Regions from separate parts of the Lentibacillus sp. genome, predicted to be linked through region 2. Evidence: riboswitches for the same ligand, from Rfam matches in the RefSeq annotation. Region 2 holds a riboswitch; the other holds the start of a gene.
The links. Region 2 has a riboswitch for cobalamin ahead of VK097_RS12210 (DUF4430 domain-containing protein). Riboswitches for the same ligand answer to the same signal wherever they lie in the genome.

Region 1 (4,220 bases), on a different contig from region 2:
CCGGTATAGCCTTTGTCGGTAAAATACCGGCCCGTCTGCCATTTGCTGCCTGCAAACGCCGGATAGCTGCCCTTTTCCCTGCTTAGTTCCATGCTGGCTTTAATCGTCAGATATGCGATTTTTTCGTACATCCGGTCAGCGTAATCAACCGCCTCTTCTGTCTCCCATCCGATATTCTTTTTTGCCAGCAGATGATGCCAGCCGAATGTCCCCAGTCCGATGGCGCGGTATTTCTGATTCGTCAACTGTGTCTGTTTAAGCGGCAAAGTATTTATGCCAATCACATTATCAAGCATGCGGACCTGAATGCTGATCAGACGTTCCAGAGCCTTCTCCGGAACAGCCCTCCCGAGATTGATTGAACTCAAATTGCAGACAACATAGTCACCGGGTTTATATTTTTTCACGATGGTGCCATCCGCTTCCGTCAACTCTTCCAAAAATTCGGTCGGTGACTGATTTTGCGTGATTTCCGTACAAAGATTCGAGCAGTAAATCATGCCTTCGTGTGGATTATTGTTCTGCCGGTTCACCTCATCCCGGTAAAACATGAACGGCGTACCGGATTCGAGCTGTGATTTCATAATCCGTTTCATAATATCGATTGCTGGAACGACACGTTTTGTGAGCTCATCAGACCGGACACATTCCAAATAGCGCTCGCGCCACGAACCTGCCCCCTGCTCTTCATCATAGAACTCCTCAAGTGAATACCCCATCACCTGCCGCACCTCATGCGGGTCAAACAAGTACCAGTCACCACGCTTTTCCACTTGTTCCATGAAGTAATCCGGCAGACAGACACCCGTGAAAATATCGTGTGCGCGGAGACGCTCATCGCCATTGTTCAGCTTCAAATCAAGAAACGGCTCAATATCGGCATGCCAGATGTCCAGGTAAATGGCAATCGCGCCTTTTCTCGTCCCGAGCTGGTCAACGCTAACAGCCGTGTTGTTCAGCTGCTTGATCCACGGCACAACACCGCTTGACATCCCTTTGAAACCTTTGATCGCACTGCCGCGGCTGCGGATTTTCCCCATGTAAACACCAATCCCGCCGCCATTTTTCGAAAGCTTGGCAATATCGGTATTGCTGTCATAGATCGACTGCAGACTGTCGTCCACCGTATCGATAAAGCAGCTCGACAGTTGACCGTGTGTTTTACCCGCATTGGTAAGCGTTGGTGTGGCAACCGTCATGTACAGATTGCTGAGCGCCCAATAGGCTTCAGCAACGTATTGGCTGCGATACTCGGGATGCTCATCCTGCATCAGGTGCATTGCGATGACCATCCATCGCTCCTGTGGCAGTTCATATATGTTTTTATCGTGGTCTGTTGCAAGATATCGGGTTGCCAGCGTATACAGACCAAGGTAGTTGAACAACAAATCCCGCTCAGGCTCAATAATGCTGCCAAAATAATCAATTTCCTGTCTGGTGTATGACTTAAGCAGGTTATCTGAATAAATGCCCTTATCCGCCAATCGTGAAATAAGCTGATGAAAATCTCCGTATTGACGGCTGACCTCATACCTCCTATTTACTGCTGCCTGTTCATATAATGTCTGCAGATACAAGCGCTCGCCGACAAATGTCCAGTCAGGATTTGCCTCATCGATATTTTCCAGTGCCAGTCTTATTAAACAATTCTTATCGACCGCACCACCCTTTTCACGTGTTTTTTCCAAAAAAGCTTCCTTATCCACATCCAGCCCTTCAGTTGCCTGTTCAATTAATGACTCAAGATCCTCCGTTATTGTCAGTGTCATGGCTCTGCCTCCTAAAAAAATATTAAAAACCGTTCACCACGGGGATGAACGGTTATAAAACGACAGAAAATATGCAGTATGTTCCCATCGCTTCACCATCTCTTGCCCCGAGGATTGAAACGTACGAACTAAGGCAGGTCTCCTGACTCATGCTTCTGTCTACTGAGGCCCTTCCCATATAGCTGCCGTGAAGCTTGCAATACAGTGGATAGCCTGTTCGTCCACACTTACAGTTGCGGGGACAGTTCCGGATTTTCACCGGATTCCCTTTTAAGACGAAGTTGTCACCTTATTTCTCGGACACTATATATAGTGAATTTAATAACTTTTATTAATATATATTGTATTTAATAGACTATCATAGAAAACATTCTGATGCAATAGATTAAAAGAAAAGATACCTGACGTGGTAATTCCCGAAGTATGCCTTGAAATTCCGGATACCCTGTGGTAGATTGAATATAATTATATATTTTCCATTTCAATTCATTGAAGTGGGGTAGAGGTGCGAAGACCATCAGTACACAGTAGAAGGACTATGGGATCCGCTGATGATTGTGGAAAGGGGTATTCGCCGAAACTTAAGAGAAGCTCATATTCTCGAAGTTGGTTCTGCTATTGAATAAATACAGGACTGTCATATAGGAGACTATATGGAGGGCTATCTTGCGCAAAGAAACGTAAGTAACGTTTCTGCTGCAACAGCGACCCCTCGTTGTTGTTTTTTTATTGCGAAAATGGGAGATAGCCTTTTAAAAACAATTTTAAAAGGATGTGAAAAACGATGAATTTCGGCCAAGTTTTAACCGCAATGGTAACCCCATTCAATCAAAATGGTGATATCGATTTTCAGGCAACACGTACATTGGTGAATTACTTAATCGCAAATGGTTCGGACGGATTAGTCGTAGCGGGGACGACAGGTGAATCCCCAACCCTGACAGATAACGAAAAACTGGACTTGTTCCGCTTTGTCTCACAAGTTGCAGATGGACGAGCAGCCGTCATTGCAGGTACAGGATCAAACAGCACCCGGACTTCCATCGAGCTGACACAGCAGGCGGAAGCGACGGGTATCGATGCAATCATGCTCACAACACCATACTATAACAAACCTTCCCAGGAAGGACTGTATCAGCACTATAAAGCAGTTGCACAAGCGACATCCCTTCCCGTAATGCTTTACAATGTTCCAGGTCGGAGCGCAGTGGCAATTGATCCTGAAACTATTATCCGGCTGTCTGAGATCAGTAACATTGTGTCGGTGAAAGAAGCGAGCGGCGACCTTGATGCAATGACTGACATCATCAGTAAAACGTCTGGAGATTTCACCCTCTACAGCGGTGACGACAATCTGACACTCCCTGTACTGGCGATTGGCGGTAACGGAATTGTATCCGTATCCTCGCATATTATCGGAAGTGACATTAAAAAAATGGTTCAAAGCTTCCAGAACGGTGACGTGCAACGTGCATCTCTTATCCATCAGGAACTTCTGCCGACGATGAAGGCGCTATTCGCACAACCAAGCCCATCACCGGTAAAAGCAGCTCTCAATATGATGGGTATGTACGTTGGAGACGCTCGTCTGCCAATGATGCCGCTGTCGAACGACGAAAAGCAGCAACTTAAGCAAATACTGCCGCCGAATGAAATAACTGAAGCCGGCTAAAGGCCATCTACCCGCTGTATGAACGTTTTTCGAGTTCATACAGCGGTTTTTTTAGCTGCGACCGAAATCTGGAATTTTGTGAACTTCGGGATTTTTATTGTGAACTTCGGGGAGATCAATGTGAACTTCGGGATTTTCCCGGTGAACTTCGGGAAAATTCATGATATCTTCGGGATTTCCTCCTCAATACCCCTTCAGCTCCCACAACACATAACTCTTTACTGTCCAGCGCAATAAGCTTATCAAACTTTATCACGCCCCCATTTTGCCGTACCTTTTATTAATTACCTGCTGCCATTCAAATATTTCACTGCCAATGAATATCCTGCCATCATCTAGAAAAGCTATCGGTAGAAAGGGTGAAAATAATGAACAAAGATTTGATTGACTGGCCGACATTTTTTGGTGCTTTATTCCTATTGGTTGCCGTCTCCATCCCTCTGGCGGTTTTTCCTGAAGCAGGTAAAGAATTTGTGAATATGGCAAATGATTTCATGACTGGCAATTTTGGTGTCTTATATTTAATTTTCGGACTGGCTGCTTTTGCCTTTCTGGTTTTTGTTGCATTCAGCAAAAATGGTCATGTCAAACTTGGTGATAAAGATGAAGAAAAAGAATTTGGCACGATATCATGGGCAGCCATGCTGTTTGCTGCAGGTATCGGGTCAAGTATCCTGTACTGGGGAATGATCGAGTGGGCCTATTATTATCAAGGTCCGCCATTCGGCATAGAGCCTGAATCGAAAGAAGCTATTAATTATGCGCCGGCATACGGTATT
Region 2 (4,220 bases):
TATAGCTATATCTTCTGCCGAATAATGTCTGTCCAAAAGTTCTTTTGTCTTACCCGCTGAACTGGTAATTCTCATCTCTTGTGGCAGATCTTGCAAAAAACGTGTAAACAGAGGGTATGCAGCTGTATTTCGGCTTATTATCGTCAACATGTGATGAACGATAGCGGTTCTGACTAATGGGACATCAAGCTGTTTCATTTCATAGTGATCAGCAATCTGAAAGCTGCTCATACCATAATGGTTATATCCTGTAAGACTGTCAACAAAAATATTTGCCTCCATCTCTGAAAAACATTTCAGTAATTGATAGAGCTCTTCATAAAGTTGGTTCAGAAAATTTGCCTGGAAGCGATGTGTTTGATAATACTGCCTTTTCACCCAATTCGTTGCGATTCGCTTATCGACTACAGGAATGAAATGAAAATTATTTTTTTTGCTGTTTGTCATTGTCTGAATGAGCAGAAGCAGCCGTTCAAGAAAAATAGATGCTTTCTGATAATACTCCATCCCGTTAAAATAATTTACAGGAACGTGTTTCTTCTGTTCACGTAGCCAATTTTCTCCACGGACGGTCGTCATTGCTGCGTTGGTATTGTTCAGTAACAGCATATCTTCGTCAGCCAGTTGGTGTATGTGCTCTTCAAAATCCCGTTTTTGCAGCGAGGGATATATTCCATAAAAACGATTCAATTGGTAAATATGTGAATCCTGCACCGTCTGGATTGAACGTTTTCCTTTCAATAAATGATAGACTGCAGAAATGCTGCGCCCATCTTTAAATCTGGAGCAGCAAGACATGATGATGTAATCGAACAGCAATAGAGACCCCCCTTTATATGCAGATAGACTTGCATATGTTCATATCAATGATAACACGTTGTGGCGCAGTTGAAATGTATAACTTACTTTTTTACAATAGAATGAGTGATGATAGGTTCTTTTAAGCAGGGAGAGATTAGATGCCAAAATATACGATAGTGGATCAGGAAACATGTATTGCCTGCGGGGCATGCGGTGCCACCGCCCCCAATATATACGATTATAACGATGAGGCGCTGGCTTATGTTGTTCTGGATGAGAATGAAGGAACTGCCGAGGTACCCGGGAATTTGGAAGATGATGTACTGGATGCATATGAAGGGTGCCCGACAGACTCCATTAAGGTTGCCGAAAATCCTTTCCACGGGGATCCATTAAAATATGAGGGCAGTTAGGAAAAACATACATTTCCTTTATTATAATGGTTATGGTGAGAAAAACCAACACAAAATACCAGCCTGATTCAGCTGGTATTTTGCAAATAAAACCGATTATTGGCATATTTTTCAAAGAAATGGCTGATAATCGGATATAGTAAAATAATGAACACAGCATTGCCAACAGCGTGATACATATCGAACGGCAAACCTGCCAGATAATAAGGCCAAAATTTCCCGGCGATTGAATACGTAGTCAACGATATGATAAACCCGTATAAAAATCCGCTCAAGACTGCAAACGCAACAATGATATATACCGGAATTCTCCGCGGATATTTCCCCATAAAGCCACTGATAAAGCCTATCAGAGCCCAGGAAACAACCTGCCATACAGTCCAGATTCCCATCCCCAGCAGCATATTTGATAAAAACGTTGTTAACAATGCGAGTATGATGGCTGCCGCCGGGCCTAGCAGAAGCCCGCAAATGATAATCAGTGATGTGACCGGCTGTATGTTGGGAAGAAATGCAAACACACTTCTGCCAACTACCGCAAGTGAAGCGAGCAAAGCTAGTAAAGTCAGCTTGTAAGTATTCATAAAATTATTCCCATGCCTGTAAATCGAATGTTACTTCATCACCTGGGGATAATTCATATTCGGCGGCACCGACATTTGCCATTTCGCCATTCACCTTAAATATCCACGCTTTTTGTTCGTCCTCCTCGGCGGAAACTCGTTCGATGGAAGTGATAAATTGTCCATTTTCTTCAGTTTTAACATAAAAATTCTTTTGCAGAACATCCATTAAAATAGTGCCTTCTTCAATCTCAATTTCTTTTTCTGCAATGTATTCGGAACCTTCATCTTTACTTATCGTAATCCGGATTTCATCTTCGCTGAGTTCGCCATCTGCGTTTTCATTTGTTGAAGTCCGTGTATTATTGTTGTTTGATTCGGATTGATCTTCTCCCCCGGCGCCGCAGCCGGCTATCAGTCCAATAACCACTAATATCGATGCAATCCGTAAAATCAACTTGTTCATTTACGATTCCTCCTTGTTATGTTTTAATTTGTGCTCAAAAAGGATAAAAAAAGACTTATAAGTTTTAGGCGACGCAGTTTCAAGCAGCGGAAAACAACTTAACGAAAATCAGCGATGGAAACCAAAAGCAATACTGGACTGACAACAGCAGAACAATAAAAAAGCTAACCTCCTTCATAGGTTAGCTTAAAAGACAATCGAAAATATGCTGAGTTTATATCACGTTTTCGGTTGTCCCAATCGCTCATATCCCCGAAGCATTGAAACACTAGATATTGGCAGGTCTACTGACTTGTGATTCAAGCCTAATCTAAGGCCTTCCCGTACGGAATTCCATACAGTGGTTCACCCTTATTTCGTCAATCACTTACAGTTGCGAGGACAGTTCCAGCTTTTCACTGGATTCCCTATTAAGTTCGTGTTCAAAAGGATAACAAGGACCAAGAAGTCCGAGGCGGCGTCGCTTCGAGCATCGCATGAGAAGCGGAGAAAAAGAATTTCGATGTGACCTTGTTACCGGACTTTTTGAACAACTTCTTTAAGTATTTACACCAATATCTATTTTTCTTATTAAGATTTCAGCATTATAGTATCATAAACATCTCTGTTTTTCCAGCACAACGCTAAAGTGACAGGCACTACAGCGGAACCCTAATTTCAAACGTTGTACCTTCATCCGCCATGCTTTTCACGTTGATCGTTCCCCCATGTGTTTCAACGATATTTTTTGCAATCGCAAGTCCCAGTCCGGTTCCTTTCTTCTTGCCGTTTCTCGTCCTCGATTTGTCAGCTTTATAAAAGCGTTCAAACACAAAAGGTATATCTTCTTCCGGGATGCCGCTTCCATTATCCTCTATCGACACTAGAAGCTCAGTATTTGTATTTTCAACCATCACTTTTACAAAGCCATTTTCTTCAGTATGCCTGATTGCATTATCAATAAGATTAGTGAATACTTGTTCCATCCGATCGGCGTCCACTGAAATATTGGATATGCTCAGATGGTTTTTTGAAATGAGCTGAACATTATTTTCTTCTGCCAGTCCCTTGAATTTCTTCAGGATACGCTCCAGAAATTTGCCGGCATTAACTTTTTCCTTGTTTAACATGGTCTGACCTGCTTCCATTCGGGCAAGGTCCAAGAGTTCATTAACAAGCCTTCCCATGCGAAGTGACTCTTCATGAATAATCTGCGCCAGTTCATTTTTCTCCTCTTTGGACTCAGCAACGTCATCAACGATTGCCTCACTGTAACCCTGCAGCATTGATATAGGTGTGCGCAATTCGTGAGAAACGTTGGCAATAAAGTCCTGCCGCATTTTATCCAGACGTCTCTCCTCTGTCATATCGCGAATGACGGCTACAGCGCCTCGCACATAAGATTGGTCATACAATGGTGTCATGATCATGACCCATGTTCGTCCCTGTGCATTAATTTCCCGGATCACTTCTTTTTCGTCCTGAATAACACTTTGTAAAATCCCGCTCAGTGGCTCAGGGGATTTCGGGTTATCCTCGGTTGGCTCAATACCATTTTCGTAATGGAGCTTTTCAATGAAATGTTCTGCAGGCGGGTTGGTTACCAGCATATCACCGTTTCGGTTTAAGGTTATGACCCCGTCAGCCATTGAACTGACGATACTTGAAAATTGTTCCTTTTCCTGTCTTAATGCATTGATATGAAATTTCAGCTGTCTTCCCATTCGATTAAAAGCCATTGCCAGCTCACCAATCTCATCGTGGGTTAATATCGGTACTTTTGTGTTAAACTCCCCTCGTGTCAAATCGAGTGCTGCTTCCCGCATTTTTATCAGGGGCGAAGTGATTCGCGTTGACAGGAAGAAGGCAAAAATCGTTGTTAAAATAATGGCAATCCCTGCAGCAAGAAAGATAATTTTAGTCGTTTCAGCTTTGGTTTGGTTGACAATTTCCAGCGACTGATAAATAAAAACAGCTCCATTCGGATTAATCGGTGTT

Region 1: it holds a riboswitch for cobalamin, as region 2 does, so the genes downstream of both, VK097_RS12465 (ribonucleoside-diphosphate reductase subunit alpha) here and VK097_RS12210 (DUF4430 domain-containing protein) in region 2, are expected to answer to the same signal.

What each region holds. Positions count from the first base shown of each region.
Region 1 covers NZ_DATGTT010000068.1:6,795-11,014, reverse strand. Annotated here, with positions in the region: gene VK097_RS12465 (ribonucleoside-diphosphate reductase subunit alpha) at 1-1,769, opposite strand, end outside; cobalamin riboswitch at 1,885-2,076, opposite strand; lysine riboswitch at 2,262-2,441, shown strand; gene dapA (4-hydroxy-tetrahydrodipicolinate synthase) at 2,554-3,441, shown strand; gene VK097_RS12455 (BCCT family transporter) at 3,810-4,220, shown strand, end outside.
Region 2 covers NZ_DATGTT010000065.1:142,656-146,875, forward strand. Annotated here, with positions in the region: gene VK097_RS12195 (YpbB family protein) at 1-819, opposite strand, end outside; gene VK097_RS12200 (ferredoxin) at 960-1,214, shown strand; gene VK097_RS12205 (ECF transporter S component) at 1,283-1,798, opposite strand; gene VK097_RS12210 (DUF4430 domain-containing protein) at 1,803-2,243, opposite strand; cobalamin riboswitch at 2,504-2,700, opposite strand; gene VK097_RS12215 (ATP-binding protein) at 2,882-4,220, opposite strand, start outside.